DNA from 3 places in the Kitasatospora sp. NPDC001547 genome. Region 1 is predicted to be linked to each of the others. Evidence: riboswitches for the same ligand, from Rfam matches in the RefSeq annotation. Region 1 holds a riboswitch; each other region holds the start of a gene.
What was found. A riboswitch is a leader RNA that binds a small molecule or an ion and turns the genes downstream of it on or off. The one in region 1 is predicted to bind S-adenosylmethionine.

Region 1 (9,652 bases):
CCAGCAGCAGCGCGGCCACCACCAACGGCAGCGAGGCCATCCCGATGTAGCCGCTCCACCACAGGTCGAAGGACGAGTCCCAGGCGGCGGCCACCAGGTCGTACAGTCCGACCGCGCCCAGGATCAGCGCGCTGCCCCGCACCGCCGCCCACCGTCCGAGCAGCACCGCCACCAGGAGCAGCGCGGCGGCCACCGGCCGGGAGAACAGCTCGGCGTAGGCGCCGTAGGAGTCGTCCCAGGAGAGCCGGTTGGCGACCCGGTACGAGGTGGTCAGCCAGGCCAGCAGCATGGCGCCGGCCACCGCGCCGGCCAGCATCGGCGCGACCAGCGCCAGCAGCCGCCCGGCCGCCGAGGCGCCGGTCAGCCCGAGCCGCACCCGCAGCCCGTACACCGCCAGGCCGAGGACCTCCCGGGCCACCGCCAGCCGGCCGCCGGCCGCCGTGGTGTCGGCGAACACCTCGGCCAGCTCCTCGCCGCGCTCGCGGCGGTACCGCGCCGGGTAGAGCTGGAGTGCGGCCCGCAGCACCGCCGAGGGCGCCGCACCGATCGCGGGCGTGCTCATGAGAGGCCTCCCCCCGTCGCGGGCCGCCCCTGCGACCCGGTCCTTCCCGGCAGCATCGACCGGATCCTGGTCAGTCGGCGCTCGGCCTCGGTGGCGACCGCCCGCAGCCGCTCCGCCTCGGCGGCCAGCGCCGTCCGGCCGGCGTCGGTCAGCGCGTAGCTGCGCCGGGCGCGGCCGTCCACCACCTCCTCGGCGGCGACCTCGATCAGGCCCTGGCCCAGCAGCCGGTCGAGCGCCCCGTAGAGCGTGCCGGTGCGCATCTTGACCCGGCCGTCGGAGATCGCGGAGATCTCCTGGATGAGCGCGTAGCCGTGGCGCGGGGCGTCGGCCAGCGCGGTGAGCAGCAGCAGCGTGGGCTCCTGCATGGAGCGTTCTGTCATACGACTACATATATCGTCAACCTACCTATAGGTCCAGTGCCCGGCCCGACCGCCACAATGGTCGCCATGCCGACCGCCGAGCCCGACCGCGCCACCGCCACCGTCACCGCCACCGCCACCGCCACCGCCACCGCCACCGCTGAGCACGCCTCCGCCACCGCCGAGCACGCCCCGACCGCCGAGGGCCCGCTCACCGAGGAACTGCTCGCCGCCTGGACCGCCCTGCTGCACCGCTGCGGGGCCGCCGTCGACCCCGAGCCGTACGGCCGGGAGCTGCTGCGCCGCTGGTCGGAGCCGCAGCGCCGCTACCACACCGCCGCCCACCTGCGCGCGGTGCTGCGGCACGTCGACGAGCTGGCCGGGCACGCCGCCGACCCGGAGGCGGTCCGCCTCGCGGCCTGGTTCCACGACGCCGTCTACCGCCCCGACCGCACCGAGAACGAGGAGCGCAGCGCCGCCCTGGCCGTCCGCGCGCTGACCGCCGCCGGGCTGCCCGCCGAGCGGGTCGCCGAGGTCGAGCGCCTCGTGCTGCTCACCGTCGGCCACGACCCCGCCCCCGGCGACCGCAACGGCGAGGTGCTCTGCGACGCGGACCTGGCCGTCCTCGGCGGCACCCCCGAGGCCTACGCGGCGTACGCGGCCGCGGTCCGCGAGGAGTACGGCTTCGTCCCCGCGCCGGACTTCACGGCCGGCCGGGCCGCCGTCCTGCGCCGGCTGCTCGCCCTGCCCGCGCTCTACCGCACCCTCGCCGCCCGCGAGCGCCTCACGGCGCCCGCCCGCGCCAACCTGACGGCCGAGCTCCGGGAGCTGGCACCCTAGGGCGTGTCTGACAATTCCCGCCGGGTGCGCGACGCTCCCCCAGCCTTTGGCCGGGAGGTACCCCCAGGGCACAAGCGCACCTCGCCGCGTTGTCGTCGGTCGCCAATGGCCCCCAGCCTTCGGCCGGGAGGTGCCCCCACGTCAGTGGCCCCCTCCTCCGCCTTGCGATGCACGCACCCCAACGCCGCGCCCTGATCCGACGCGAATTGTCAGACGCGCCCTAGGCGAGCTTGCCGACCGGCGCCACCACCGCGCCCTGCTTGCCGCACACCCAGTGCGGATCCGGCCCCAGCTCGGGCTCCACGCTCAGCGCGTGCGGGTCCCCGTCGGCCGCGCAGTCGGCGCACAGCGGCCAGCGCCCGTACGCCTCCAGCAGTGCGTCCTGGACGTCCTGGGCGACCAGCCCGAGCACGTAGTCGGTGCCGTCCGGCCACTGCTCCAGCCACCAGCGGCGGTGGGTGACGGCCTGTTCCACCAGCGAGACGACGGCGGCGTCCGCCACGTCCCGCGCGGTGAGGTCGGCCAGGATCAGTGCCCGCGCGTTGTGCAGGGCGGTCTCGATGTCGTCGGCAGCCATCCGTCCATCCTCTCCCCAACTCCCCCGAACACCGAAACGCCGTGTGGGCGGCCCCCTGAAGGGAGCCGCCCACACGGACGTTGGAACCAGCCGATCCGATCGGAGCGATCAGGATCAGAAGTCCATGTCACCGCCCGGCATGCCGCCGCCGGCGGCCGCGGCGGCCTTCTCCGGCTTGTCGGCGATGACGGCCTCGGTGGTGAGGAACAGCGCCGCGATGGAGGCGGCGTTCTGCAGCGCGGAGCGGGTGACCTTGGCCGGGTCGATGATGCCCTCGGCGACCAGGTCGACGTACTCGTTGGTGGCGGCGTTCAGGCCGTGACCGGCGGGGAGGTTGCGCACCTTCTCCACCACGACGCCACCCTCCAGGCCGGCGTTGGTCGCGATCTGCTTGATCGGGGCCTCCAGCGCGACCTTGACGATGTTGGCACCGGTGGCCTCGTCGCCCTCCAGCTCCAGCTTGTCGAAGGCGACACCGGCCTGCAGCAGCGCGACGCCACCACCGGCGACGATGCCCTCCTCGACGGCGGCCTTCGCGTTGCGGACGGCGTCCTCGATGCGGTGCTTGCGCTCCTTGAGCTCCACCTCGGTGGCCGCGCCGGCCTTGATGACGGCCACGCCGCCGGCCAGCTTGGCGAGGCGCTCCTGGAGCTTCTCGCGGTCGTAGTCCGAGTCGCTGTTCTCGATCTCGGCGCGGATCTGGTTCACGCGGCCCGCGACCTGCTCGCTGTCGCCGCCACCGTCGACGATGGTGGTCTCGTCCTTGGTGATGACCACCTTGCGGGCGGTGCCCAGCAGGTCGATGCCGGCGTTCTCCAGCTTGAGGCCGACCTCCTCGGAGATCACGGTGCCACCGGTGAGGATGGCGATGTCGCCGAGCATGGCCTTGCGGCGGTCACCGAAGCCCGGGGCCTTGACGGCGACGGACTTGAAGGTGCCACGGATCTTGTTCACGACCAGGGTCGACAGGGCCTCGCCCTCGACGTCCTCGGCGATGATGACCAGCGGCTTACCGCTCTGCATGACCTTCTCCAGCAGCGGGAGCAGGTCCTTGACCGAGCCGATCTTGGAGTTGGCGATGAGGATGTACGGGTCCTCGAACGTCGCCTCCATGCGCTCCAGGTCGGTGGCGAAGTAGGCGGAGATGTAGCCCTTGTCGAAGCGCATGCCCTCGGTGAGCTCGAGCTCCAGACCGAAGGTGTTGCTCTCCTCGACGGTGATGACGCCTTCCTTGCCGACCTTGTCCATGGCCTCGGCGATCAGCTCGCCGATCTGGGTGTCGGCGGCGGAGATGGAGGCGGTGGAGGCGATCTGCTCCTTGGTCTCCACGTCCTTGGCCTGGGCCAGCAGCTGGTCGGAGACGGCCGCGACGGCCTTCTCGATGCCGCGCTTCAGGGCCATCGGGTTGGCGCCGGCGGCGACGTTGCGCAGACCCTCGCGAACCAGGGCCTGGGCGAGCACGGTGGCGGTGGTGGTGCCGTCACCCGCGACGTCGTCCGTCTTCTTGGCGACCTCCTTGACGAGCTCCGCACCGATCTTCTCGTACGGGTCCTCGAGCTCGATCTCCTTGGCGATGGAGACACCGTCGTTGGTGATCGTGGGGGCGCCCCACTTCTTCTCCAGCACGACGTTGCGGCCCTTGGGGCCGAGCGTGACCTTCACTGCGTCGGCGAGCTGGTTCATGCCACGCTCAAGGCCGCGGCGAGCTTCCTCATCAAAGGCGATGATCTTGGCCATCAGAAGTGGTCCTCCGGGACACGGTCGACTGCTCGGACCAAGGGGTGCCCGCGACGGACGGCCCTGGTGTGCGGGGGTCTTTTCCCCTACCGCTCCCGGGGGCCTCACCGACCCGGTCCGCTGTCACTCTCACGCTGTGAGTGCTAACGCCAATGATTAGCACTCCGGGTGGTCGAGTGCAAGCCCAATCGACGATCCGCGAGCCGCCGCCGGGGCCGCCCCCGGAGCCCGCCGGGAACGCCGACGGGCCCGTACGACACGCGTCGTACGGGCCCGTCGAGAAGCGAGTGGTCACCAGCCGTAGGGCCGCGCCGAGCTCCTGGGGTCGGAAGGCGTCAGCCCGCGGCGCGGACCATGTCCGCCTGCGGGCCCTTCTGTCCCTGGGAGATCTCGAACTCGACCCGCTGGCCCTCCTCGAGGGTGCGGTAGCCGTCCATCTGGATCGCGCTGTAGTGGACGAAGACGTCCGCACCACCGTCGACCGCGATGAAGCCGTAGCCCTTCTCCGCGTTGAACCACTTGACGGTGCCCTGAGCCATTCCGAACTCCCCTAGTGCTGTGCTGGGCCCTTCACGCGCCCGCAGGTCGCGGGCCCGGGTTGGTTGAAGGCCGGCCCGGGGAACCCCCCCTGGGCGCAGCCGTGCACGCCGCAACCCTCCGCGCACGGACGCCAGGCGGCCTCCGGTGAGCGGGTGATTGCGTCGACCGCCGCTGAATGTATCCGGACCGACGCCCTCTGCAACAGGGTCAACCGCCGGTAATTCCGGCAAGGCGCCGGGGGACAGTACGGGCCGAATCGGAATAATCTCGGCATTCCACGCCGGACATAGCGGACGAATTACTCAAATGTCCGCGGGAATTCTGACATCCGCCTGACATGTTTCACGGGCCGGTCCGGCGGGCCGGGCGCCCCCGGGCCGAGCACTGCGGGGGCCGAAAGGGAAACCTTGTTCCCAGCCGAGCGACACTCTACTCCGACTCGACCCGGAAATATTCCCGCAAGAATGCGAGCGGTCGCCCGCGCATACGGAGAGCGGAATTCCGTACGCGCGGGCGACCGCGGGTTCTCGCGAACGGCTCAGCAGCCGCCGGCCACCGCCGGGATGATCGAGATTCCGGCGCCTTCCCTGATCTCGGTCGCCAGACCCTCGGCGAAGCGCACGTCGTCGTCGTTCACGTAGACGTTCACGAAGCGGCGCAGCTTGCCGGTGTCGTCCAGGATGCGGGCCGAGATGCCGGCGTGGTTCTTCTCCAGGTCGGCGATGACCTCGGCCAGGGTGGCGCCCTCGGCGGTCACCTCGGCGGCGCCGCCGGTGTAGGTGCGCAGGATGGTGGGGATGCGGACGTTGGCGCTCATGACTCTCCTTGCGGGGGGCGGGTGGTTCAGGCGGACGCGAGGCCGGCGGCGCGGAACGAGTCCAGCGTCGGGCGGATGACGGCGGTCATCCCGGCGTCGGAGACGGCGTCCAGGGTCTTCAGGCCGTCGCCGGTGTTGATCGCGACGGTCTCCTTGGCCGGGTCCAGCTGTCCGGTCTCGACCAGCTTCTTCAGCACGCCGACGGTCACCCCGCCCGCGGTCTCGGCGAAGATCCCCTCGGTCCGCGCCAGCAGCCGGATCGCCGCCACGACCTCGGCGTCCGTGACGTCCTCGACCGCGCCGCCGGTGCGGCGGGCGATGTCCAGCACGTACGGGCCGTCGGCCGGGTTGCCGATCGCCAGCGACTTGGCGATGGTGTCCGGCTTGACCGGCTTGATCACGTCCCGGCCGGCCTTGAACGCGGCCGACACCGGCGAGCAGCCCTCGGCCTGGGCGCCGAAGACCTTGTACGGCCGGTCCTCGACCAGGCCGAGCCTGATCAGCTCCTGGAGCCCCTTGTCGATCTTCGTCAGCTGCGAGCCCGAGGCGATCGGGACCACGATCTGCTCCGGCAGCCGCCAGCCGAGCTGCTCGCAGATCTCGTACGCCAGCGTCTTGGAGCCCTCGCCGTAGTACGGCCGCAGGTTCACGTTGACGAAGCCCCAGCCCTCGCCGGCCGCGTCGCCGATCAGCTCCGAGCAGAAGCGGTTCACGTCGTCGTAGTTGCCCTCGATGCCAACCAGCTCGCCGCCGTACACCCCGGCCATGACGACCTTGCCCTGCTCCAGGTCGTGCGGGATGAACACGCAGGACCGGAACCCGGCCCGGGCCGCCGCCGCCCCCACCGCACCGGCCAGGTTGCCGGTGGAGGAGCAGGACAGCGTGGTGTACCCGAACGCCCGGGCCGCCTCGATCGCGCAGGCGACCACCCGGTCCTTGAACGAGTGGGTCGGGTTCCCGGAGTCGTCCTTGACGTGCAGCTGGGCGGTGAAACCGAGCTCCCGGCCCAGGTTGTCCGCCTTCACCAGCGGGGTCCACCCCGGGTTCAGGTTGGGCTTGGACGCCACGTCGGCCGGAACCGGCAGCAGCGGCGCGTACCGCCAGATGGAGGCCGGACCGGCCTCGATCCGCTTGCGCAGCTCCTCGGCGCCCTCGCTGCCGAACTCGTAGGCGATCTCCAGCGGGCCGAAGCACTCCAGGCACGCGAAGCTGGGGCCGAGCGGGAAGCGGGTGCCGCACTCGCGACAGGACAGCGCGGCGGCGGGGCCGAGGTCGACGGAAACGGGTGCGGCGGTGTCGATAGCCATGACGGCGAGGCCTCTCTCCTCATCTTCCCCGTGGCGCGGTCGCGACACGGGCCGGAATTGGCACCTGTCCCGCCGGGGCCTGTCGTCGACAGCCGCGCGAGAAGGTTGCCGGGACGTCAACGGGCCGTTCCCTCAGTCCCTCTGGATGAGCTTGTGAAATTGTGGTGGTACTCAGCGGCGACCCCGGTGTGCAAAGGTCCGACCGCTGTACGAAGACTGTATCCGAAGGCGTCAATCCTGAACGGGACCGTCCGCCAAGCGAGATGACATGTCCCACCGACCCGCCGAGGAGACCCCAGTGCCCGCCGAACCGACCCCCGAGCTCCTGCCGCAGGCGGCGTCCTGGCTGCGCCGCCGCTCCTGGAGCGCGGCCGACCGGCCGGTCCGCACCCTCCTCGACGCCAAGCGGCGCACCGGCCGCACCGTCAGCGTGGTCCTCCCCGCCCTGGACGAGGAGGCCACCGTCGGCGACATCGTCCGCACCGTCCGCCGCGAGCTGATGGAGCGCCTCCCGCTCGTCGACGAACTCGTCGTCGTGGACTCCGGCTCCACCGACGCCACCGCCGCCGTCGCCGCCGAGGCCGGCGCACGGGTGGAACACCGCGACCTGATCCTCCCCCGCCTGCCCGCCGTCCCCGGCAAGGGCGAGGTGCTCTGGCGCTCGCTGCTGGTCACCCACGGCGACATCGTCTGCTTCGTCGACGCCGACCTGCGCGAGTTCGACCCGGCCTTCGTCTCCGGCATCGTCGGCCCGCTGCTGACCGACGAGTCGATCCAGCTGGTCAAGGCCATGTACGACCGCCCGCTGGAGTCGGAGGGCGCCGTGCTGCCCGCCGGCGGCGGCCGGGTCACCGAACTCGTCGCCCGCCCCCTGCTCAACCTCCACTGGCCGGAGCTCGCCGGGTTCGTCCAACCCCTCGGCGGCGAGTACGCGGCCCGCCGCTCACTGCTCGAACGGCTGCCCTTCCCCACCGGGTACGGCGTCGAACTCGGCCTACTGGTCGACGCCCTGGATCTGGCCGGACTGGACGCCCTGGCCCAGGTGGACGTCGGCGTCCGGCACCACCGCCACCAGGACGGCCAGGCCCTCGGCCGGATGGCCGCCACCATCTACCGGACCGCCCTGGAGCGCCTCGACCGCACCCACCGCCTCAAGGCCTCCGCCGACCTCGTCCACCCCCACCTCACCCAGTTCACCCGCCACCCGGAGACCCGCGCGTTCACCGCCCACACCCACCCGGTGACCGCCCTGGAACGCCCCCCGATGCACACCGTCCCCGAATACGCGACCCGCCACTGACGGGTTTGCCACGCCGGGCCCCCGGCAACATGCCAACCATGGGCGATCTCACGACCAACCGTTCGAGCGCGACCGGCACCGCCTCCGTCCTGGTGGCATCCAACCGGGGACCGGTGTCCTTCAGCACCTCCGACGACGGCACACTGACCCTGCGCCGCGGCGGCGGCGGCCTGGTCTCCGGGCTGTCCGCCATCGAGGACCCGAACGCCGTCTGGGTCTGCGCCGCCCTCGGCGACCCCGACCGCAGAGCCGCCGCCGAGGCACCCCGCGGCCGCCTCGACCTGGCCGGCCACGAGGTCGGCGGCCAGGCCGTACGGATGCTGGACATCGACCCGCAGACCTTCGCCCGCGCCTACAACGGCGTCGCCAACTCCACCCTCTGGTTCGTCCACCACCTGCTCTACGCGACCCCGACCGCCCCCGCCTTCGACGCCGACTTCCGCACCGAATGGGCCGCCTACCAGGCCTACAACGGCGCGTTCGCCGAGGCGCTGGCCGCCGAAGCCGCGCCGGAGGCCGCGGTCCTCGTCCAGGACTACCACCTCTCGCTGGCCCCGGCCCTGCTCCGCGGAATCCGCCCCGACCTGCGGATCGGCCACTTCTCGCACACCCCGTGGGCCCCGCCCGAGTACTTCCGGCTGCTGCCCGACGACGTCGCCCGGGCCGTCCTCACCGGCATCCTGGGCGCCGACCGGGCCGGCTTCCTCACCGAACGCTGGGCCCGCGCCTTCGCCGCCTGCTGCGAGGACATCCTCGGGGCGACCGTCGACCACGACGCGCTCACCGTCACCCTCGACGGCCGCACCACCCACCTGGGCGTCCACGCCCTCGGCGCCGACGCCGACTTCCTGCGCGAGCGTGCCCACCGCCCCGACGTCGACGAACGGCTGGCCGCCCTCCGCGAGGCCGTCGGCGACCGCCGCACCATCGTCCGGGTCGACCGCACCGAGCTGAGCAAGAACATCGTCCGCGGCCTCCAGGCCTACCGGCACCTGCTCCGCACCCGGCCCGAGTGGCACGACCGGGTGGTGCACATCGCCTTCGCCTACCCGTCCCGCACCGACCTCGCCGAGTACCGCAGCTACACGGCCCAGGTCCGGGAGCTCGCCGAGGCCGTCAACGCCGAGTTCGCCACCCCCACCTGGCAGCCGGTGATCCTGCACGTGGACGACGACTTCCCGCGCTCCCTCGCCGCCTACCGCCTCGCCGACGTGGCGCTCGTCAACCCCATCCGCGACGGCATGAACCTGGTCGCCAAGGAGGTTCCGGTGGTCTCCGACAACGGCTGCGCCCTCGTCCTCTCCCGCGAGGCCGGCGCCCACGCCGAACTCGGGGACGACGCGCTCACCGTCAACCCGTACGACGTCATCGCCACCGCCGACGCCCTCCACGCCGGCCTCGGCATGAGCCAGGAGGAGCGCGCCGACCGCACCAAGCGCCTGGCGGCGGCGGCCACCGCGCTCCCCCCGCAGCAGTGGTTCCTGGACCAGCTCAACGCGCTGTGAGCGCCTCCCCCAGGGACTCCAGCAGCTCCACCACACCCTCCGGCCCGGCGACCACCAGGTCCGCCCGGTCGGCCAGCTCCCGCACCGGCGCGTCCCCCACCGCGCCGG
Region 2 (9,652 bases), on a different contig from region 1:
GCTCAGCGAGTTCAGCAGGTCCTGGGCGGCCTTCAGCTTGGTGTTGACGTCCGCCTTGGCCTGGTTGAGGTCCTTGGTGGTGCTGTCCAGCGAGGCGAGCACGGCGGCCGCCTCGGCCTTCTGCTGGTCCAGCCGGCGCTGCTGCTCCAGCAGTCCCTTGAGCGCCTCGGCCTGACTGGTGCTGGCCTGCTGGACGGTCGAGGCCTTCTCCAGGTAGCCGGACGGGTCGGAGGAGAGCATCAGCTGGACGGACGGGTCGATGCCGCCGGCGCGGTACTGCTCGCCCGCCACCTCGGCGAGGCCGCCCTGGAGCTGGGTCATCTGCTCCTGGCCGCGGGCCACCTGGTCCTGCAGCTGGTCGGCCTGCTTGCGCAGCTGGTCCGCCCGCTCCTTGGCGCCGTTGTACTTCTCCGCCGCCTGCTCCTGCTCCTCCTGGAGCTGGTCGATCTGCGCCTTGACGTCCGTCTTGTCCGGCTGCGGCGCGGCGTGCGCGGCCACCTGGGCGGAGAGCGCGACCGCGGTCGCAGCGGCAGCGGTGAGCACGGAGACCCGCGCGCGGCTCGGCTGCTTGGGACGGCGGTGGGAGGCCAAAGGGACCGGCTCCTTCTTCCTACGGGCTCACCTGATGGGATGAGATTCCGGAAAATAGGTTTGACGCCAGACCCTAGTGAAGATCTACCCGTTTTGCTACTCCCCCGATGGCGTGAACCCCGGTCCCCACGCTGACTTCACGGGACCCCCACAACGCTCCGGACGAGCCGCTGACCAGCCGTCATGCGGTCCGGCCCGGGTCCGGCGCAGGTCAGGGCCGGGCCAGCCGGTTCAGCAGCAGCACCGACGCCACCGGGCGCGCGCCCGCCTTCCGCACGCCCTCCGCGACCTCCCGGTCGGTGGACACCACCACCACCGGGCGGCCCTGCGGCTCGGCCCGGACCAGACGGCGGATCAGCTCGTCGGCCGTCTCCCCGGTCCGGCTGAACCGCACCCGGACCCCGCGCGGCGGCGCCATGATCACAGGGACGTCCAGGTCCTGCCCGTCGAACACGCAGGTGACCTCCGCCTGGGTGCGCTGGGCCAGCATCGCCAGCCCGCCCAGCAGCCGGATCCGCTGCTGCTCCAGCGGCAGCGCCGGATAGCCGGTCTTGGTCACGTTGTAGCCGTCCACCACCAGGTGCACCTGGGGGATCGCCAGCAACTGGTCCAGCAGCGCCGGATCGTCCTCGGCCAGCCCGCGCCGGGCCACGTCGTGCGGCGAGGCCGCCCCCGGCACCACGGCCTCCACCAGGTCCGCCGGGCGGATCTGGGAGACCGGCAGCGCCAGCTCCCGCTGGAGCCCCTGCGCGGACTGCAGCACGGTGTCCAGCAGCAGCCGCAGCCGCATGTCCTCGACGCTGCGCCCCTCGCGGGCCGACCGGCGGCCCTGCTCGGCCGCGTTCTCCAGCTCGGAGACCCGGTGCCGCAGCCGGCGCGCCTCGGTCTCGGCCGCCCCGCGCTCGGCCGCGGACTGCGCCCGCAGGGCCTCCAGCTCGCCGGCCACCCGACGGGTCTCGGCCTGCGCCCGGCGGGTGTCGCTCTCCAGCGACCGCACCCTCTTGCGCAGCGACTCGGCCTCCTTGCGGACGCCGTCGGACTCGGCCCGCTGCCGGTCCAGGTCCGCCCGCGCGGCGGCCCGCACCTCGGCCAGCTCGGCCTGCAGCTTCTCCACCAGCCGGGCCGCCTCCGCGGCCGCGTCCTCGGCACCGGCCCGCTCGGCCTCCTCGCCGGCCTCGGCCACCAGCCGGCTCCAGCCCGCCGAACGCACCAGGTAGGCTGCGGCCGCGACGTCCATCGGATCGGCGGCACTCGGGACGCTGCCCGACTCCAGCGCCTTCACCAGGTCCGGCTGCCCCAGGCGCAGCCGCTCCGCTATCCGCAACCGGAAGGCCGGCTCCGCCTCCAGCGCCGCCGCCAGCGCGGTGGCCGCGTACTTGGCCCGTCGCGCCGGGGTGAACTTGACGTACTGACGCAGGCTCTGCGGGAGTTCGGCCGCCGGCAGCCCGCCGAGCGCGTCCGAGGCGAGCCCGACCACGCGTCGGCGCACGCCCTCGGGCAGCGGCCGGTCGAGCCGCTCGACGGCGTGCTCCGCCGCGGGCCCGGAGGAGTCGTTCGCCGCCACGGCCGCCTCGGCCGGGGCCTCGGCCGCAGCGGGCGGAAACCCCTGGGCTTCCCCGGGCTCCTTCGCTGCGTCCACCACGTCCTCGGCTCCGATCCTGGTCCAGCGGGGCACGGCCGCGGCCGCCCCCTGTCGTCACGCGCCGTGCGTCTTGTTCTGTATTGTCCCGTGCGGCGCGGACGGGTGCGCCGTGCACCCGCCCGCCGCGGCGACGGGGATCAGCCCTGCTCGGCGGGGGCCTGCGCCCCCTCGGCGCCCGGACGGGCCACCAGCTCGACCTGGTCCACCGCGTTGCACCAGCGGCAGCGCACCGACTCGACGGTCTCGCTCAGCACCTCGGTCTCCTCGACCTTGGACTCGCCGGCCAGGTCGAAGTGCAGGAACTCGGTCACCCGCGCGGTGCGGGTCACGTCGAAGCGGGTGAGGTTGCCGCACAGGGTGCAGCGCCAGCGCGTCTCGGCGGTCAGGGCGGGGACGGTCATCGGGGGTCCTCTCGGGTGGTCCCTGCGTGGGCTAGGCGCTCCCCCCGGAGCCCCGGCATCGGCGGCGGGAGGCGGGAATGCCCGCCCCAAGCCTATTGCCTGGGGCAACCATCGCGACCACCGGTCGCCCGAACACCGGGCTGGTCCACCTGCCGTAAACCGCCGTGTCACCCGCGCCGCCCGGAGGGATGCTTGGCCGCATGGCGCTCGCGGTCCCGGACCCCACCGCGGCCCGGGGCGGCCGCCCGGCGGCGACGGTCCCGGTGGTCAGCTACGCCCTGATCGCGCTCAACACCCTGGTCTTCCTGCTCGGCCCGGCCGCGGGCCTCAACCCGCTGTACGGCACCGGCCAGGCCCGGGTCTGCGCCGAGCAGCGGTACGAGCAGCGCTGGGGCGCGATCCCGGCCGAGGTGCTGGCCGGACGGCCGCTGACCGCCGGACAGCTGGCCGAGGCCCCCGACCCGGTGCCCGGCTGCCCGGCCGCGCCGACCCCGGGCAAGCACCCGGCCCTGTCAGTCCTCAGCGGGCTCTTCCTGCACGCCGGCTGGCTGCACCTGCTGGGGAACCTGCTCTTCCTCCAGGTCTTCGGCCCCACCGTCGAACGGCGGCTGGGCCGGGCCCGGTACGCCGTCTTCTACCTGGCCGCCGGCAGCCTGACCACGTACGGCTTCGCGCTCGCCGAGGCGCACTCGCCGAACTCCACCCGGGTGCTCATCGGGGCCTCCGGGGCGATCGCCGCCGCCCTCGGCGCCTACCTGCGCCTCCACCCCCGGGCCCGGGTGACCACCCTCGTCCCGCTGCTGCTCTTCCTGCCGTTGCGCTTCCCGGCCTGGCTGGTGCTCGGCCTCTGGTTCGCCCTGCAGTGGTGGTCGGTGCACTCGGCCGGGCCCGGGGTGGCGTACCTGGTCCACGTGATCGGCTTCTCCGCCGGGTTCCTCTACGCCTGCACCGTGGTCCGCCACCCCCCGCGACGACCCGGCGGACGCCCGATACGCTGGCGGCACCTCACAAAGGAGCCCGAACTGTGATCACCGCCATCGTCCTGATCAAGACCAGTGTCGACCGCATCCCGGAGATCGCCGAGTCCATCGCCGCCATCGACGGCGTGAGCGAGGTCTACTCGGTGACCGGGGGCTACAACCTGGTGGCGATGGTGCGGGTGCGCCGGCACGACGACCTGGCCGAGGTCATCCCGGGCCGGCTGAACAAGGTCCCGGGTGTCGCCCACACCGAGACCCAGATCGCCTTCCGCACCTACTCCCAGCACGACCTGGAGGCCGCCTTCGCCCTCGGCCTGGACGAGTAGCGCTCAGCCCTCGCGCTGAGTGTCCGCGACGCAGCGGCCGCCCTCGTTGCGGTAGTTCCAGGCCGCGCCGTCCGTGACCAGTTCCCGGACGGCGGTGAGGAAGCGGTCGACGTGCTCGTCCGGCGTCCCGGCGCCGAAGCTCACCCGGATCGCGTTCAGGCTGCGCTCGCCCGGCAGCGAGGGATCGGGCGCCCCGCACTCGGACGGGGCCACGTCCTCGTCCCCGAGCAGCGTGCGCACCAGCGGGTGGGCGCAGAACAGGCCGTCGCGCACCCCGATGCCGTACTCGGCGGACAGCGCGGCCGAGAAGTGCGAGCTGTTCCAGCCCCGGACGACGAAGGACAGCACGCCGACCCGCGCCGAGCCCTCCCCGAACAGGTTGAGCACCTTGACCTGCGGGATCGCGGCGAGGCCGGCGGTCAGGCGGGTGATCAGCTGCTGCTCGCGGGCCTCCAGCGCGTCGAAGCCGGCCTCGGTCAGCGCCCGGCAGGCCGAGGCGATCGCGTAGGCGCCGATGACGTTCGGCGAGCCGGCCTCGTGCCGCGCGGGCCCGGTGTGCCACTGCACGGCCACCGAGCCGTCGGCCTCCCGGGCCACCGTCCGGGTCGCCCCGCCGCCGGCCAGGTACGGCTCGGCCCCGTCCAGCCAGTCCGCCCGGCCGGCCAGCACCCCGGCGCCGAACGGCGCGTAGATCTTGTGGCCGGAGAAGGCGACCCAGTCGACGTCCAGCTCGCGCACCGAGACCCGGTGGTGCGGCGCCAGCTGGGCGGCGTCCAGCACCACCCGGGCGCCGTGCCGGTGCGCGGTCTCCGTCAGCTCGGCGACCGGCCACAGCTCGCCGGTGACGTTGGAGGCGCCGGTGACGCAGAGCAGCTTGGGGCCCTCGGGCGCCCCGGCGAGCGCGGCGTCCAGCGCGGCCACCGCCTCGGCCCGCGAGCGCGGCGCCCGCAGGTAGCTGACGTCCAGTCCGGCGTGCGCCCAGGGCAGCAGCGAGGCGTGGTGCTCGGTCTCGAAGGCGAACACCCGGGTGCCGGCCGGGACGGCGGCGGCCAGCAGGTTGAGCGAGTCGGTGGTGGCCCGGGTGAAGACCACCTGGTCGCCCTCGCGCAGGTCGAGGAACTCGCCGACAGTGCGGCGGCTCTGCTCGAACAGGTCGGTGGACAGCTGGGAGAGGTACCCGGCCCCGCGATGGACGCTGCCGTAGTACGGCGCGTAGGCGGCGACGTCGTCCCACACCCGCTGGAGCGCCGGCGAGCTGGCCGCGTAGTCGAGCGCCGCGTAGCCGACCTTCTCACCGCTGGCGAGCGGGACCTGGACGTCGGCGCCGAGGACCGGGAGCGGGGAGAGGACTTCGGTGACGAGGGACATGGGGATGCACTCCTTCGGGGGTAAGGGACCCCGGGAGTGCCAGTCGTCGGGTGTCCGCGCTTGTCGCACGGACGATCTGCCGTGGCGACCCGGTCCTCACCCAGGGCACCCCGCCACGGACGGAGGGTTGCCGGACAGCAAGCTGGGGCTTGGCGCTGTCACTCATGACCTGGCGAAGACTCTAGGCCGCGTCCAGCGGGCGGTCAAACGGGCATCCAGCATGCGGACAGCACCGGAGCCCGGGCCGGCGTACCCGGCCCGGGCTCCCCAACTGCCGTCTCAGATCCGGCTGGTGGCCTCCGACCAGCGCCGCAGCAGGTCCTGCGCGGCGCCCGAGTCGATCGCCTTCGCGGCCCGCTCCATGCCGGCCGCCAGCTGCTCGCCCAGCGGCGCGTCGCCGAGGTCCAGCGCGACCAGCGCGGCCGCCGTGTTCAGCAGGACGGCGTCCCGCACCGGCCCGTGCTCCCCCGCCAGCAGCCGCCGCGCGACCTCGGCGTTGTACGAGGCGTCCGCCCCGCGCAGCGCCTCGATGCCGACCAGCTCGATGCCGACGTCCCGCGGGTCGAAGGTGGTCTCGGTGACCACCCCGTCGCGCACCAGCCACACCTGCGAGGTGGTGGTGATGGTCAGCTCGTCCAGCCCGTCGTCGCCGCGGAAGACCAGCGCCGTCGCGCCCCGCCGGGCCAGCACCCCGGCGATCAGCCCGGCCAGCCGGGTGTCGAAGCAGCCGATGGCGTGCGCGGTGACCTTGGCCGGGTTGGTCAGCGGACCGAGGATGTTGAAGGCGGTCGGCACCCCGAGGTCGCGCCGGGCGGTGGCGGCGTGCCGCATCGAGGGGTGGAACTTCGCCGCGAAGCAGAAGGTGAGCCCGACCTCCTCGGCCACCTCGGCGACCCGCCGGGAGGAGAGGTCCAGCGCCACGCCGAGCTTCTCCAGCACGTCCGAGGAGCCGCTGGTCGAGGAGGCCGACCGGTTGCCGTGCTTGACCACCTTGGCGCCGGCGGCCGCCGCGACGATCGCCGACATGGTGGAGATGTTGACGGTCTTCGCCCGGTCCCCGCCGGTGCCGACGATGTCCACGGCCGGGCCGGGGATGTCCAGCGGCTCGGCGTGCTCGTACATCGCGTCGACCAGGCCGGCGATCTCCTCGACCGACTCGCCCTTGGCCCGCAGCGCGACCATGAACCCGGCCACCTGGACGGGGGACGCCTCGCCGCTCATGATCCGGTCCATCGCCCACGCGGTGGACGAGCGGTCGAGGTCCTCCCCCTGCAGCAGCGCCGACAGGATGTCCGGCCAGGTGCGGACCACCTGCGCGGGGTCGCTACCGCCGTTCGCAGGGTTCACGTTCACCATGGCTGACTCCAGCTGTTGTCGGTTCCCCGCTCCGGGGGGACGTCCGTACGGATGGAGCCAGCCTATCGAGCGAAGCGGTCGCTTCTAACCCCGTCTTTTCTAGTTGCCGGGCGGACTTCAGCGGACGGCCGGAGTCCGCTTCGCCACCCTCGCCCGCAGCAGGACGGCGGCCGCCTCGGCCAGCGCCACCGGGTCCACCGGGTGGGAGATGGCGGCGTCCGCCCGGCTCCAGGCGGCGAGCCAGGAGTCCTGCGGCCGGCCGATCAGCACCAGCACCGGCGGGCAGCCGTAGATCTCGTCCTTGAGCTGGCGCCCGAGGCCCAGCCCGCCGGCCGGGACGGCCTCGCCGTCCAGCACGCAGAGGTCCACTCCCCCCTTCTCCAGCGCCTTGAGCACCGCGGGGGTGGTCGCGCACTCCAGGTAGGACAGTTCCGGAAGATCCTCGGCGGGCCGGCGGCCGAGCGCCGTCAGCACCTGCTCACGGGTGTTGCGGTCGTCGCTGTAGACGAGGACGGTGAGCGTCTCATCGGTCGTGTACGCCATGGGCCCTGCTCCCTCAAGTGTGATCCGGACCACGTTCGCCTGATCCGGATGCTACTCCGGATCACCCGCCGCCGAGCCCCCCTCGCGCACGTTCCTCCCCGAACCGCCGCGCCCCGGGCTCACTCGCCCGGAGGACGGCCCGTCACCCGACCCCGCCCAGTCCACCCGTACGGCCGACCCGGCGCCCGCTCCCCTACCTCCTACGGCTACTCCGACCGGGCAACGACGCGCCGGGCAACGGGGTCGCGGGCCCCTCCGAGGAACCGTCAGAAAAGGGACACGCCGCTGCTCAGCCCCCGTCCGGACACCCCGTCGCCCCCCAAGCGGGCATACCGCACGCACCGGACACTCCGAGGGACACCCCCCGACGTGAAGACGGAATAAGGGACCGACATAATGTCCGTCGTGGCGACAGCAACAGCAGTAGAAACCGGGCACGCGCACGGATCGGTCAACCGGCCGAACATGGTCAGCGTCGGAACGATCGTCTGGCTCAGTTCCGAGTTGATGTTCTTCGCGGCCCTCTTCGCGATGTACTTCACGCTCCGCTCCGTCAAGGGGCCGGAGTTCTGGACCGAGAAGGCCCACGCCCTCAACGTGCCCTTCTCCTCGGTCAACACCACGATCCTGGTGCTCTCCTCGCTCACCTGCCAGCTCGGCGTGTTCGCTGCCGAGCGCGGTGACGTGAAGAAGCTCCGGGCGTGGTTCATCCTCACGTTCGCCATGGGCGCGGTCTTCATCGGCGGCCAGGTCTTCGAGTACACCGAGCTGGTCAAGAAGGACGGCCTCTCGCTGTCCTCCGACCCGTACGGCACGGTGTTCTACCTGACCACCGGCTTCCACGGGCTGCACGTGACGGGTGGTCTGATCGCCTTCCTGCTGGTCCTGGGACGGACGTACGCAGCCAAGCGCTTCACGCACGAGCAGGCCACCGCCGCGATCGTCGTGTCGTATTACTGGCACTTCGTCGACGTCGTGTGGATCGGCCTGTTCGCGACCATCTACCTGATCAAGTAACCAGCTGATCAGGTCGCTGGCCACCGGCTGCGGCCCCCGCCCTCACCGGCGACGGGCCGCTTCTGCCGGTGCCGACGCTCCCACCGACCGACCGCGCGCGCAGCCCTAGACAGGCAGCCTCGTGCCGGCCAGACCGGCCGCCGGGTGCACCCACCAGTCGACCAGATCCTGACACCGGGGTTATTCCGTGAAAAAGCTCTCCGCACGACGGCGCCACCCATTGGCGGCGCTGGTCGTCCTACTTCTCGCCCTGGCGGCAACCGGGGGGCTGTACGCCGCGTTCGCGCCCGCCGACAAGGCGCAGGCCGACGTCGCCGCGCAGTCGCTCGCGATCGATGAGGGCAAGAAGCTCTTCGCCGTGGGCTGCTCCTCCTGCCACGGCCTGAACGGCCAGGGCAGCAGTGACGGTCCGAGCCTGGTCGGCGTCGGCTCCGCCGCTGTCGACTTCCAGGTCGGCACCGGCCGCATGCCGGCCCAGCAGCCCGGCGCCCAGGTCCCGCGCAAGAAGAACATCTACACGCAGGCCGAGATCGACCAGCTCGCCGCCTACGTCGCCTCCCTCGGCCCCGGCCCGGTGACCCCGAAGGAGGAGCAGTTCACCTCGACCAACCCCGAGGACATCTCCAAGGGTGGCGAGCTGTTCCGCACCAACTGCGCCCAGTGCCACAACTTCGCCGGCCAGGGCGGTGCCCTGACCAAGGGCAAGTACGCCCCGTCGCTGGAGGGCGTGGACGCCAAGCACATCTACGAGGCCATGCAGACCGGCCCGCAGAACATGCCGTCGTTCCCGGACACCACCATGCCCGAGGAGCAGAAGAAGCAGATCGTGGCCTTCGTCCGCCACACCACCAACGATGAGCCCAACCCCGGCGGTCTCACCCTGGGCAGCCTCGGTCCGGTGACCGAGGGTCTGTTCGGCTGGATCTTCGGCCTCGGCACGCTCATCGCGGTCGCGATCTGGGTCGCCGCCCACACCACCAAGGCCAAGAAGTCATGAGCCACGACATGTCAGAAGAGAAGCTCCCGGAGCCGCACGGCTCCGCCGGCGAGGTGGCCGACCACGGCAGCCCGTTCGCCGACCCGGGCCTGCCGGCCCACGAGCCCCGGCGCACCGACATCGACGAGCGGGCCGCCCAGCGCGCCGAGCGCCAGGTCTCGCTAATGTTCGTGGTCTCGATGCTCGCCACCGTCGGCTTCATCGCCTCGTACGTGGCCATCGACCCGGACAAGATCGTCTACATCTTCCCGCTCGGTCACGTCAGCGCGCTGAACTTCGCGCTCGGCCTGACCCTGGGCGTCGCGCTGTTCATGATCGGCGCGGGCGCGGTCCACTGGGCCCGCACCCTGATGTCGGACGTCGAGATCCCGGCCGAGCGCCACCCGATCGAGGCCTCCGAGGAGGTCCGCGCCGACGTCATCGAGCAGTTC
Region 3 (9,652 bases), on a different contig from region 1:
CTTGCGGGTCTACACCCAGCGTGATCGTGAAAATATGAAATCCCTTCTCGCCCTTGCGCCCGATAGGAGCACTTTCCTGCCTGGTGGTGACCGTCTTGACGTCGGACACCACGTCCGAGTCCGCAGTCTCTCCAAGCGCCGGTGTCATGATCGTTTCGGTGGGCATCATGGGATCCACCTGTCATTCCATGAAGGACTTCCGCGAGGAACGGAGGGCGGTCGCCCACCGCCAGCTCTCCGCCGACCAGTCCCTGCTGTTCACCGCCAACCGGGGGCTGAACACGATCACCGTGTACGACTACCCGGCCAACACCGTACGGCTGCGGGTCGCGATGCCGGAGCTGCGCAGCCACCTTCCCGAACTGCCCGTCTGGACCGATCCCCGCCTGGGGTTCCACCACAGCACGCTGCTGAGCCCGCAGGCGGCCCCCGCCCGAAACCCGGCCTGAGGAAACCCGAACCGAGGAGTGCCCATGAGCGCCGAAACCCCCGAGCAGCTGAACGACGAACTCCAGGCGGGCTGGGAGCACCTGCGGTCCACCGCGGCCACGGTCGCCGAGCTCCAGACCTCGATGTGGGGCGACTGGGCGGAGCTGACCGCCGGCCTGGCCACCGGCAGGCTCCCCTGGGGGAAGGTCTACAGCGAGTACTGGAAGTTCGTCGCCGAGGAGGACCTGAGGTTCGCCATGGAGCTGAGCGGCCTCGGCATCGACTACGCCCAGCAGGTCGCGGAGGTCACCCGGGAGCACGAGCAGCGGCTGCGGGACCACCTGCGCAGGGCCGTGGAGGGGGACGTCGAGCCCCTCCCGGAGGAGACCGACGAGCCCGCGCCGAAGCCCGCCCGGCCGTCCCGCTCCAGGACCCCGAAGCGGTGACGCTCGGCCCGCCGGCTCTCCTCAGCCCACCGGGTCCTCTCCTCAGCCCGCCGGGTCCCCCTCCCCCAGCGGGCGGGGCAGCAGCTCCCGCGCGCCCGTCACCTCCGGGCGCGGCCGCAGCCCGGACCTGACCCGGTCCGACAGGTGCGGGCTGGTCACCAGCCAGCCGAGCGCCTCGACCAGTGCCTGCCGCGCGGGCCGCGGCCTGTAGCCGAGGCCCGCGGCCCGGTCGTGCCGGTACCAGTAGAAGCGCCCCATCGTCCGGGCCTCCGACCGGGTGGTCGCCGGGGCCCGCGCGGTCAGCACCGCGCGGATCTCCCCCAGCGTCGCCGCCAGGTACGCGCCCGTGTGGCTGGTGGTGGCCCACGGCCCCCGCGTGCCGCACAGCTCGGAGACGGTCTGGTGGATGGTCCGCCAGGCCCAGTTCTCGCCGCCGAGCAGGTAGCGCTCCCCGGGCGCCCCGCGCTCGGCGAGCAGCACGTGGCCGGCCGCGACGTCCCGGACGGAGACGATGTTGCAGCCGCCCGGGTAGGTGGTGCGCAGCGGGTCGGCCAGGTACCGGGTGATCAGCGCGTTGCTGGGCACCAGCCGCCAGTCGGGGCCGCCGACCACGATGGTCGGGCAGGCCGCCACCACGTCCAGGCCGAGCTCGGCGCCCAGGGCGAAGGCCGTCCGCTCCTGCTCCAGCTTGGTGACGAAGTAGTCCGGCAGGTACTCCTCCCCGGGCGTCCACTCCTCGTCCCGGGCCACCGGTCCGCCGGAGGAGCCGCAGGTGATGGACGACGAGGTCACCACCATCCGCCGGACCCCGGCCAGCGCCGCCGCCCGCAGCACCTCGCAGGTGCCCTCGACGTTGGCCTTGGTGAGCTCCTCCCTGCTGGCGTCCCAGTAGGCGAAGACGGCGGCGCAGTGGAACACCGTGTCGCAGCCCTCGAACCCGGGCCGCAGGCTGAGCGGGTCGCGCAGGTCCGCGTTGACCAGGGGCACGTCCAGGCCGTGCAGCTGTCGCAGGTCGCTGCTGCGGCGCACCAGCGCCCGCACCTCGTGGCCGGCGGCGCGCAGCGCGCGCACCACCTGGGAGCCGACGAGCCCGCTGGCCCCGGTGACGCACGCCCTCACGGCGTCCACCGGGAGCGCCGGTCCCGGGCCGCGGCCTCGCGCAGCCCCTGCCAGAAGCCGGCCACCGCCGGGCGCAGCGACTCGCGGAACTCCGCCAGCAGCGGGGTGCGGCTCGGGAGGTCGCCGGGCGTGACGTGCCAGAAGCCGTCCGGCCCCAGCCGTCCCGGCGGTGGCGGCACGGTCAGGGCCTGGGCGGCGACGGTCCGCAGCATCAGGGCGGCCTCGGTCAGCCGCCGGGTGGGCAGTTCGGCCGCCTCCAGGTCGTCGAGCTCCTCCCAGGGGCGGCCGATCCGGTAGGGGCGGCCCTCGTACTGCGCCTCGAAGTTGTCGAGGGTGCGGGTGAAGAAGCGCTGGTAGGAGTCCTGCACCAGCGGGTCCCTGAGCTTGGGCCGGGTGTCGGGGCGGATCACCTGCCAGGTCAGCGGCAGGGTGAACCGCTGGCGGACCCGGATGACGATCCGGGTGCGGGCGCCGCCGTCCGCCGGGAGGAAGGTGACCGATCCGTCGTCGTAGTCGGCGGACCCGTTCGGGCTGCGGACCGTCCGCCAGGAGATCCGCTGCCGCTGTTCCGCGTAGTCCACCGACTCCAGCTTGCAGACGTCGATGGGCGGGCCGCCGTAGTACGCCAGGTAGTTCGGCTGTGCCAGGTACAGGTTGCGTTCGATCTGGCGGGTGGGGCGGCCCCGGGCGTCGCGGGACACCACGTGGACCCGTCCGCCGAGGTAGTCGGTCATGTAGCTGATGGACCGGCTGACGTCGACCCGCCGGACGAACTCCCGGTACGGCGCGTTGACGGTGCGTTCGCAGCCGAACAGGATCGAGTGCCCGACGTGCCGCCGGCGCATCTGCCAGGCGTCGGCGGGCAGCGCGTCGATCACCGTCTCCAGCGGGCGCAGCAGGTCGGTGATCCGGTCGAAGTCCGCGAGGGTGTAGGCGTCCGGGTCGACCGCGAGGGAGACGTCCCGGTGGCGGAGGCCGTCCTTGGCGTTCCCCGCCCGCCAGGCGCGGACGGTGGAGGAAGCCAAGGCGGTCGCGCCGAGCACCGCGCAGAGGGTGGCGGCGGCCGGGTTGGTGTCCGCGGCGCGGATCAGCGAGGTGAGGATCCGGGAGAGCCGGGCGAGCGCCGGGTCGGTGACCTGCGCCGTGCCCGGGGCGACGTGCCAGGCGGCGACGCTGAACAGCCGGTGGGCCCACCCGTCGGGGGCGAGCCGGCGCACCGCCTCGACGAGCGGCCTCGGCGGGTTGCGCCAGCCCTGGTAGGGCGTGAGGTCGCCGTCGATCCGGTAGTCGTCCGGCAGGCCGCAGTCGTCGAGCACCCGCGCGTAGAGCGGCGACGAGGCGGGGTCGACGCCCATGAGCAGCGCGCCGACCAGGTCCGCCAGCACGCCGTCCGCCGCGGCGATCACCGTCCCCGTCCGCAGCGGTCTGCCGACCTGCGATCCGGCGCAGCCGTGGCTGCTCACCACGGCGTCGACGAGGTGGAAGTCCGGCGGGTGGGTGCGCAGCAGGTCCACGACGACCTCGGCACCGTCGCGCCGGGCGCGGTAGTGGTGGTGCTTGTCGTCCTGCGGGAGCACGCCGAACAGGTTGGCCAGGCACAGCGCGTAGCCGAACTCCGATGGGTGCTGTTCTTCGCGATGTTGATCCGGAAGCCCGCCTCCAGCCAGCCGCGCGCCATCCCGCTGCCGTGCAGCACCGAGGAGTCGGGGAACCCGGCCGGTTCGACGTCCTCCGCCAGGTCCACGACGCGGTAGGCGTTGCCCTGCGGGGTGCGCCCCGTGTAGCCGAGCCGGCGGCAGGCTTCGGGGAGCCCGGGGCCGGCCAGCCAGGTGTCCGGGCCGCAGCGGGCGGCGCCGACGGTGACGTCCCGGTAGCCGCGGTCGTGCAGCAGGTCGATCAGGTGCTCCACCAGGGCGGCGTCGACGGCCGTCGCCGGATCGCCGTACCCGGAGGCGCCCGGTGCCAGCAGCACCGCGACCGTCCCCGGCTCGCCGTGCGCCCGCTCGGCGAGCCGTTCCCAGAGACCGGCCCGGGCGACCGCCTCGGCGAGCAGGTCGGCGGCGGAGAGCGGTCGGACCCGGGTGGAGCGGGCCACGGCGGCGACGACGGTCACATCTCCCCCAACGCCGGAGGACGGTCTTCCCGCGTGCGGTCGAACCGTCACGGATTCACCGGAAGGCATCCCGAAACAGGTCCAGGCGATGCTACTGCCCGGAGCCGGGAGGCCGGGTGGGACACGCGCTCGACCGGTCCATGACCGAACAGACCGGGGCAGAGTCGGTCCGAACCGGGCAGGGTGGGACGATATCCGCCATGTCTAGCAAGTCTCCGTCGGCCCGGGTCCTCGACGCCCCGCCCGAGCCGCTCCACCGTCTGCTCCTCGACTTGGGCGAGGCCCTGCTCGGCGGTGGCCTGCCCGTCCACGACGTCGAGGAGGAACTCCGTGGGCTGGCACGGGCGTCGGGGGCTCCGGAGGCGCGGGTCGCCGCGCTGACCAACGGGCTGTTCGTCTCGCTCGGCCCGGACGGGGCCACCAGGTTCCAGCCGGTCGGCGGTGCGCTGCGGTTCGAGCAGACGGCCGACGTCCTCCACCTGGTGCACCGGCTGCGGGCGGGCGAGCTCGACGGGCCCCGGGCGCTCGCCGAGCTGGACCGGATCCGGCGGGCGCCGGCCCGCTGGCCCGCGTGGGTGGCGGACCTCGGGGCGCTGCCGGTCGGCGTGGGGGTCTGCCTCTTCCTCCAGCCGGTGGCGGCGAACGTCCTGGCGGCCGGGCTCGGCTCGCTGATCGTGGTGGGGCTGACCGTGCTCGCCCGGCGGTTCCCGTACCTGCGGCCGCTGCTGCCCGTCACGGCCGGGTTCCTGGTCGCCCTGCTGGTCCTGGGGCTCGCGCGGGCGTCGCTGCTGGACGGCCCGCTGCGGACCATCGTGGCCACCCTGGCGATCCTGCTGCCGGGCGGGCTGCTGGTCACCGGGCTGTCCGAGATCGCCGCGGGCGCGGCCAGCGCGGGCACCGCCCGGCTGGTGTCCGGCGCGGTCCAGCTGGCGCTCTTCCTCGCCGGGGTGGCCGCTGCCGCGACGGCGATCGGCATGCCGGCCACCGCGCTGGCCAACGTCCAGGTCGCCCAGCCCAGCTGGTGGGTGATCGCGCTGGGCCTGGCGATCGCGGTGGCCGGCGTGGTGGTCAACGTCCACACGCCGCCCTCGACCATCCCGTGGATCGTCGCCGTGATCGCGGTCAGCGCCACCGCCCAGGTGGCGGTGGGGTCGGCGCACGGCGCGGCGATCGGCGGCCTGGCCGGGGCGGTCGCCGCCGCGGTCGCGGCCACCCTGGTGCACTGGCTGCCGGGCGGGCCGCTCTGGCAGGTGCTCTACCTCCCGGCGTTCTGGATCGTGGTGCCGGGCTCCTTCGGCCTGTTGAACACCGCGCAGATCGAGGTCGGCAACGGCGCCCAGTCGGTCCTGGCGGCCGTCTCGGCGGTGTTCGGAGTGTCGATCGGCACGCTGATCGGCGCCGTGATCAGCCGGATCCCCCGTCCCTGCCGCGCCGGGCTGCTGTCCCGAGCCTGAGCCGTCCCGCCGGGACCGGGCCTCAGCCCTCCCGCCGGGACCGGGCCGGAGCCTCGACCCGGGAACCGGGCCCTGGGGCGCGCGGAGGTGCGCCCCAGGGCCCGGAGCTCTTCTCAGGGGTGGCGCAGGGCCTCGGTGAGGCGGTGGGCCGCCTCGACGACGGCCTGGGAGAGGGTGGCGCCGGGATGCCGGGTGAGGCGTTCGACCGGCCCGGACACCGAGACCGCGGCCACCACCCGGTTGGACTGGCCGCGCACGGGCGCGGAGACCGAGGCCACCCCGAGCTCGCGCTCGCCCACGGACTGGGCCCAGCCGCGCCGCCGTACGCCGCTCAGGGCCGTGGCGGTGAAGCGGGCGCCCTGCAGACCGCGGTGGAGGCGCTCGGGCTCCTCCCAGGCGAGCAGGATCTGGGCCGCGGAGCCGACCTTCATGGGGAGCGTGATGCCCACCGGCACGGTGTCGCGCAGGCCGGAGAGCCGCTCGGCGGCGGCCACGCAGATCCGCACCTCGCCCTGCCGGCGGTAGAGCTGGGCGCTCTCGCCGGTGACGTCCCGCAGGTGGGTGAGCACCGAGCCGGCCGCGGCCAGCAGCCGGTCCTCGCCGGCGGCCGCCGAGAGCTCGCCGAGCCGGGGGCCGAGCATGAACCGGCCCTGCATGTCCCGGCTGACCAGGCGGTGGTGTTCGAGCGCGACGGCCAGGCGGTGGGCGGTGGGCCGCGCCATGCCGGTGGCGGCGACCAGGCCGCCCAGCGTGACGGGGCCGGCCTCCAGGATGCCGAGGATCGAGGTGACCTTGTCGAGCACGCCGACGCCGCTCGTGTTCTCCATGGGTGGGGTACTCCAGTCTCAGGGCCCGGGAGCAGCGGGTCGGCGCTGCTCACCGGTGGCTCCGGGTGGGGAGCCGGGGGGTGGTCAGCGAGGACGGGCCGGGGAAGTCGGCCGATTGCCTGCGCCGGGCACGAGACGGGTACGCGAAAGGGCCGGGGCGGGAAGCGCCCGGGCGAAGGACAGCACAGAGAGCACCGTGTCTCCTCATCTTTCCCGCGCCACAGTGGCGACAGGCCGGAGTTGGCACTGACCCCGGACGGCACGGCGCGTACTTCGGACGCCGGGTCGAACGGGGAGTTGCCGGGGCTTCGTAGGGCCGGTCCCTCCACCCCTCTGGATGATTCGCCAGGAACGATACAAGACTCCCCGGGGCGCTCGGCAAGCCCCCCGCCCACACGTGCGTCCGCCTGCCGGGCGACGGGCGTCCGGCAGGCGGCGGATCGGGCGGGCGAGGGGGGCGGGCGGACCGGGCGGAGGAGTGCGCTGCCGGTCAGGCTGGCCTGTCCACCCGTCCGACGCACAGCGCCCAGATGACCAGGGCGTCGACCGCGATCAGGACGATGGCCCAGACGGGGTAGTAGGGCAGCCAGAGGAAGTTGGCGAGCATGCCCAGCCCGGCGACGACGACGCCGACGACGCGGGCCCAGACGGCGCCGCTGAAGACCGCCACACCGGCCACCACCACGACGACGCCGAGGATGAGGTGGATCCATCCCCACCCCTCGGTGTTCATCGAGTACACGTAGCTGCGGGTGACGATCAGCAGACCGTCCTTGCGGACGGCCGCGGCCCCCTGGAAGACCGCCATCATGCCGGCCGTGATCAGCATGACCCCCGCGAAGACGGTCCACCCGCTCGCGTGGGGGTACCGCTCGGGGCCCCTGGCGACGGGGCCGGCTCCGGTAGCACTACTGGCCATGACATGGGCTCCTTCGGTGGCAGCCGCCTCGCGGACACGGGGAGACGGGGGGAGGGCAGCCGGGCGGCGGTGCTCCGGGAGCGCGGGGACGTGCACCCGCGTCGGCGGAGCCCCGTATTCACGGTAAGACCGGACTCCCCATCCCGCCGCCGTGGGCCGCGTGCCCGGGTCCGCTTGACCTTGTCACGGTGGCAAGCCCTTCACTGTGGCCCAGGAGGTGGTCCTGATGACCAGGGCGGAAGAGGACACGGACACGGTGCGGGCGCTCCGGGGGCTGGCGCACGACGACCCGTCGGTGCGGCTGCGGGCGGCGCTGGCCGTCGGCACGAGCCCGCGGCCGGGGCTCGTCGGCGGGCTCGTCGAGCGGTGCGCGGTCGAACCCGAGTTCCTCGTACGGGAGATGCTCACCTGGGCGCTCACCCGGTACGAGGCGGCGGTGACCGTCCCGCTGCTGCTCGGCGAGGTCCGCTCGGAGCGCGCGCAGGCCCGGAGCCAGGCCCTGCACACGCTGTCCAAGATCGGGGACCGCCGGGCCTGGCCGGCGGTCACCCCGGCGCTGCTGGCCGACGCCGACGAGGAGGTGGCCCGCAGCGCCTGGCGGGCCGCCGTCGTGCTGGTGCCCGAGGGTGGCGAACGCGAGCTGGCCGTAGGCTTGGCGGCTCAGCTCGGACGCGGCGGACACGAGACACGGCTGAGCCTGAGCCGGGCGCTGATCGGGCTCGGGGAGGTGGTGCTGCCGGTGCTGGCCACCGCGGCGACGGACCGCGACCCCCGGGTGCGCGCCCACGCGCTCGCCACGGAACGGCTGTGGCACGACCCGGACGCCGGCTTCGAGTCGGCGATCGAGGAGGCGAAGCGCACGGTGGCCCTCGGCGGGGGCGGCCGGGAGGGACGGTAGGCAGTGTTGATCGGCGACGTCGCGCGGAGGTCCGGGGTCAGCGCCCGCATGCTCCGGCACTACGAATCGCTCGGACTGGTGCGGCCGACGGAGCGCACCGACTCGGGTTACCGCCGGTACTCGGACGAGGACATCCGGCGGATCTTCCACATCGAGAGCCTGCGGTCGCTGGGCCTGTCGCTGCGCGACGTCGGGCGGGCCCTCGACGATCCCGGCTTCGCGCCCGCGGAGCTCGTCGACGACCTGATCCGCCGGACCCGCGAGCGCATCGCGGCGGAGACGGAGCTGCTCACCCGGCTGCGCCGGATCGACGCCGCGGAACCCGCCGGCTGGGAGGAGGCCCTCCGGGTCGTCGCGCTGCTCCAGGGCCTGGAGTCGAAGAGCCCGGGGGCCCGCCAGCGCGCGGCCCTGTCCGTCGGCGAGGCCGTCCCGGTGCCGGCGGAGGCGCTGGTCGAGGCCGTCCTGGGCGAGTCGGACCCGCACGTCGCCGGTGCCCTCCGCTGGGCGCTGGCGCAGGCCGGCGAGGACGGCGCGGCCCTGCTCGCGGAGGGCCTGCGGGCACCCGCGGCCGAGGTGCGCGAACGGGCCGTCCGCTGCCTCGCCGAGCTGCCGGACGGTACGGCGACCGCGCTGCTGCGGGACGCCCTCGGCAGCCCCGACGCCGTGGTCCGCGGGTACGCGGCCCTGGCGCTCGGGGCCCGGGGCGTGGCGGAGGCCGTGCCGACGCTCATCGGCATGGTCGTCGAGGCAGTGAACGACGCCGACGCGGCCGACGCGCTGGGCGCGCTGGCGGGCGACCCGGCGCTGGCGGAGCGGATCGCCACCGGTCTGGTCGACCGCCTCGCCCACGACGCCGTCGGACCGGACGCCCGCCGGCGGCTGACCCAGGCGCTCGCGGAGGTCCCGGGGAGCACGACGTCCCGCGCCCTGGAGGAGCTGTCGCGGGACGAGGACCGTGCGGTCTCGCTCACCGCGACGTACATTCTCAAGCTGCGCGACGACACGCGGTAGTCCGTACCGCGGCCGGGGTGGGTTCCAGAGGGGCGGGTTCGATCGTGGTGGGGGTGGCGTGACAGGGGCCGGGCGGTTCCGTCGGCAGCGGCGGTTGTTCCTCTCGGTGGCGATCGACACGTTCGGCTCCGGCGTCTTCCTGCCGCTGTCGCTGCTGTACTTCGTCACCGTCCAGCACTTCCCGGCGGCCGCCGCGGGCACGGCCGTGACGGTCGGCTCGCTCGCGTCCTTCGCCGTCGTGCCGCTCTGCGGACGGCTCGTCCAGGCCCTCGGGCCCAAGTCCTGCCTGCTCGTCAGCAACGTCCTGACCGCGCTCGGGTACGGCCTGTTCTTCGCGGCGGACGAGCTGCCCGCCGTGGCGGCCGTCACCTTCCTGGTGACCGCCGCCGACCGGCTCTACGGCGCCGCCTGGCCGACGCTGGTCGCGCGGTTCGCG

Region 2: another riboswitch for S-adenosylmethionine. It lies ahead of ACFY0X_RS04945 (aminotransferase class V-fold PLP-dependent enzyme); the one in region 1 lies ahead of thrC (threonine synthase).
Region 3: another riboswitch for S-adenosylmethionine. It lies ahead of ACFY0X_RS00815 (IclR family transcriptional regulator); the one in region 1 lies ahead of thrC (threonine synthase).

What each region holds. Positions count from the first base shown of each region.
Region 1 covers NZ_JBIAVL010000033.1:60,019-69,670, forward strand. Annotated here, with positions in the region: gene ACFY0X_RS34380 (hypothetical protein) at 1-562, opposite strand, end outside; gene ACFY0X_RS34385 (PadR family transcriptional regulator) at 559-942, opposite strand; gene ACFY0X_RS34390 (hypothetical protein) at 1,009-1,761, shown strand; gene ACFY0X_RS34395 (hypothetical protein) at 1,982-2,338, opposite strand; gene groL (chaperonin GroEL) at 2,453-4,075, opposite strand; gene ACFY0X_RS34405 (cold-shock protein) at 4,411-4,614, opposite strand; gene ACFY0X_RS34410 (MoaD/ThiS family protein) at 5,154-5,432, opposite strand; gene thrC (threonine synthase) at 5,459-6,739, opposite strand; SAM riboswitch class I at 6,756-6,891, opposite strand; gene ACFY0X_RS34420 (glucosyl-3-phosphoglycerate synthase) at 7,038-8,039, shown strand; gene ACFY0X_RS34425 (trehalose-6-phosphate synthase) at 8,078-9,544, shown strand; gene otsB (trehalose-phosphatase) at 9,531-9,652, opposite strand, start outside.
Region 2 covers NZ_JBIAVL010000002.1:480,547-490,198, reverse strand. Annotated here, with positions in the region: gene ACFY0X_RS04970 (NlpC/P60 family protein) at 1-591, opposite strand, end outside; gene ACFY0X_RS04965 (NYN domain-containing protein) at 803-2,155, opposite strand; gene ACFY0X_RS04960 (hypothetical protein) at 2,371-2,634, opposite strand; gene ACFY0X_RS04955 (rhomboid family intramembrane serine protease) at 2,835-3,662, shown strand; gene ACFY0X_RS04950 (Lrp/AsnC family transcriptional regulator) at 3,659-3,940, shown strand; gene ACFY0X_RS04945 (aminotransferase class V-fold PLP-dependent enzyme) at 3,944-5,308, opposite strand; SAM riboswitch class IV at 5,360-5,478, opposite strand; gene trpD (anthranilate phosphoribosyltransferase) at 5,588-6,664, opposite strand; gene ACFY0X_RS04935 (hypothetical protein) at 6,782-7,207, opposite strand; gene ACFY0X_RS04930 (heme-copper oxidase subunit III) at 7,604-8,224, shown strand; gene ACFY0X_RS04925 (c-type cytochrome) at 8,412-9,221, shown strand; gene ACFY0X_RS04920 (Rieske 2Fe-2S domain-containing protein) at 9,230-9,652, shown strand, end outside.
Region 3 covers NZ_JBIAVL010000001.1:186,281-195,932, reverse strand. Annotated here, with positions in the region: gene ACFY0X_RS00850 (hypothetical protein) at 1-169, opposite strand, end outside; gene ACFY0X_RS00845 (hypothetical protein) at 159-449, shown strand; gene ACFY0X_RS00840 (hypothetical protein) at 474-875, shown strand; gene ACFY0X_RS00835 (NAD-dependent epimerase/dehydratase family protein) at 918-2,003, opposite strand; gene ACFY0X_RS00830 (hypothetical protein) at 1,991-3,571, opposite strand; gene ACFY0X_RS00825 (hypothetical protein) at 3,454-4,107, opposite strand; gene ACFY0X_RS00820 (threonine/serine exporter family protein) at 4,308-5,561, shown strand; gene ACFY0X_RS00815 (IclR family transcriptional regulator) at 5,675-6,388, opposite strand; SAM riboswitch class I at 6,590-6,732, opposite strand; gene ACFY0X_RS00810 (hypothetical protein) at 6,879-7,307, opposite strand; gene ACFY0X_RS00805 (HEAT repeat domain-containing protein) at 7,534-8,205, shown strand; gene ACFY0X_RS00800 (MerR family transcriptional regulator) at 8,209-9,216, shown strand; gene ACFY0X_RS00795 (MFS transporter) at 9,323-9,652, shown strand, end outside.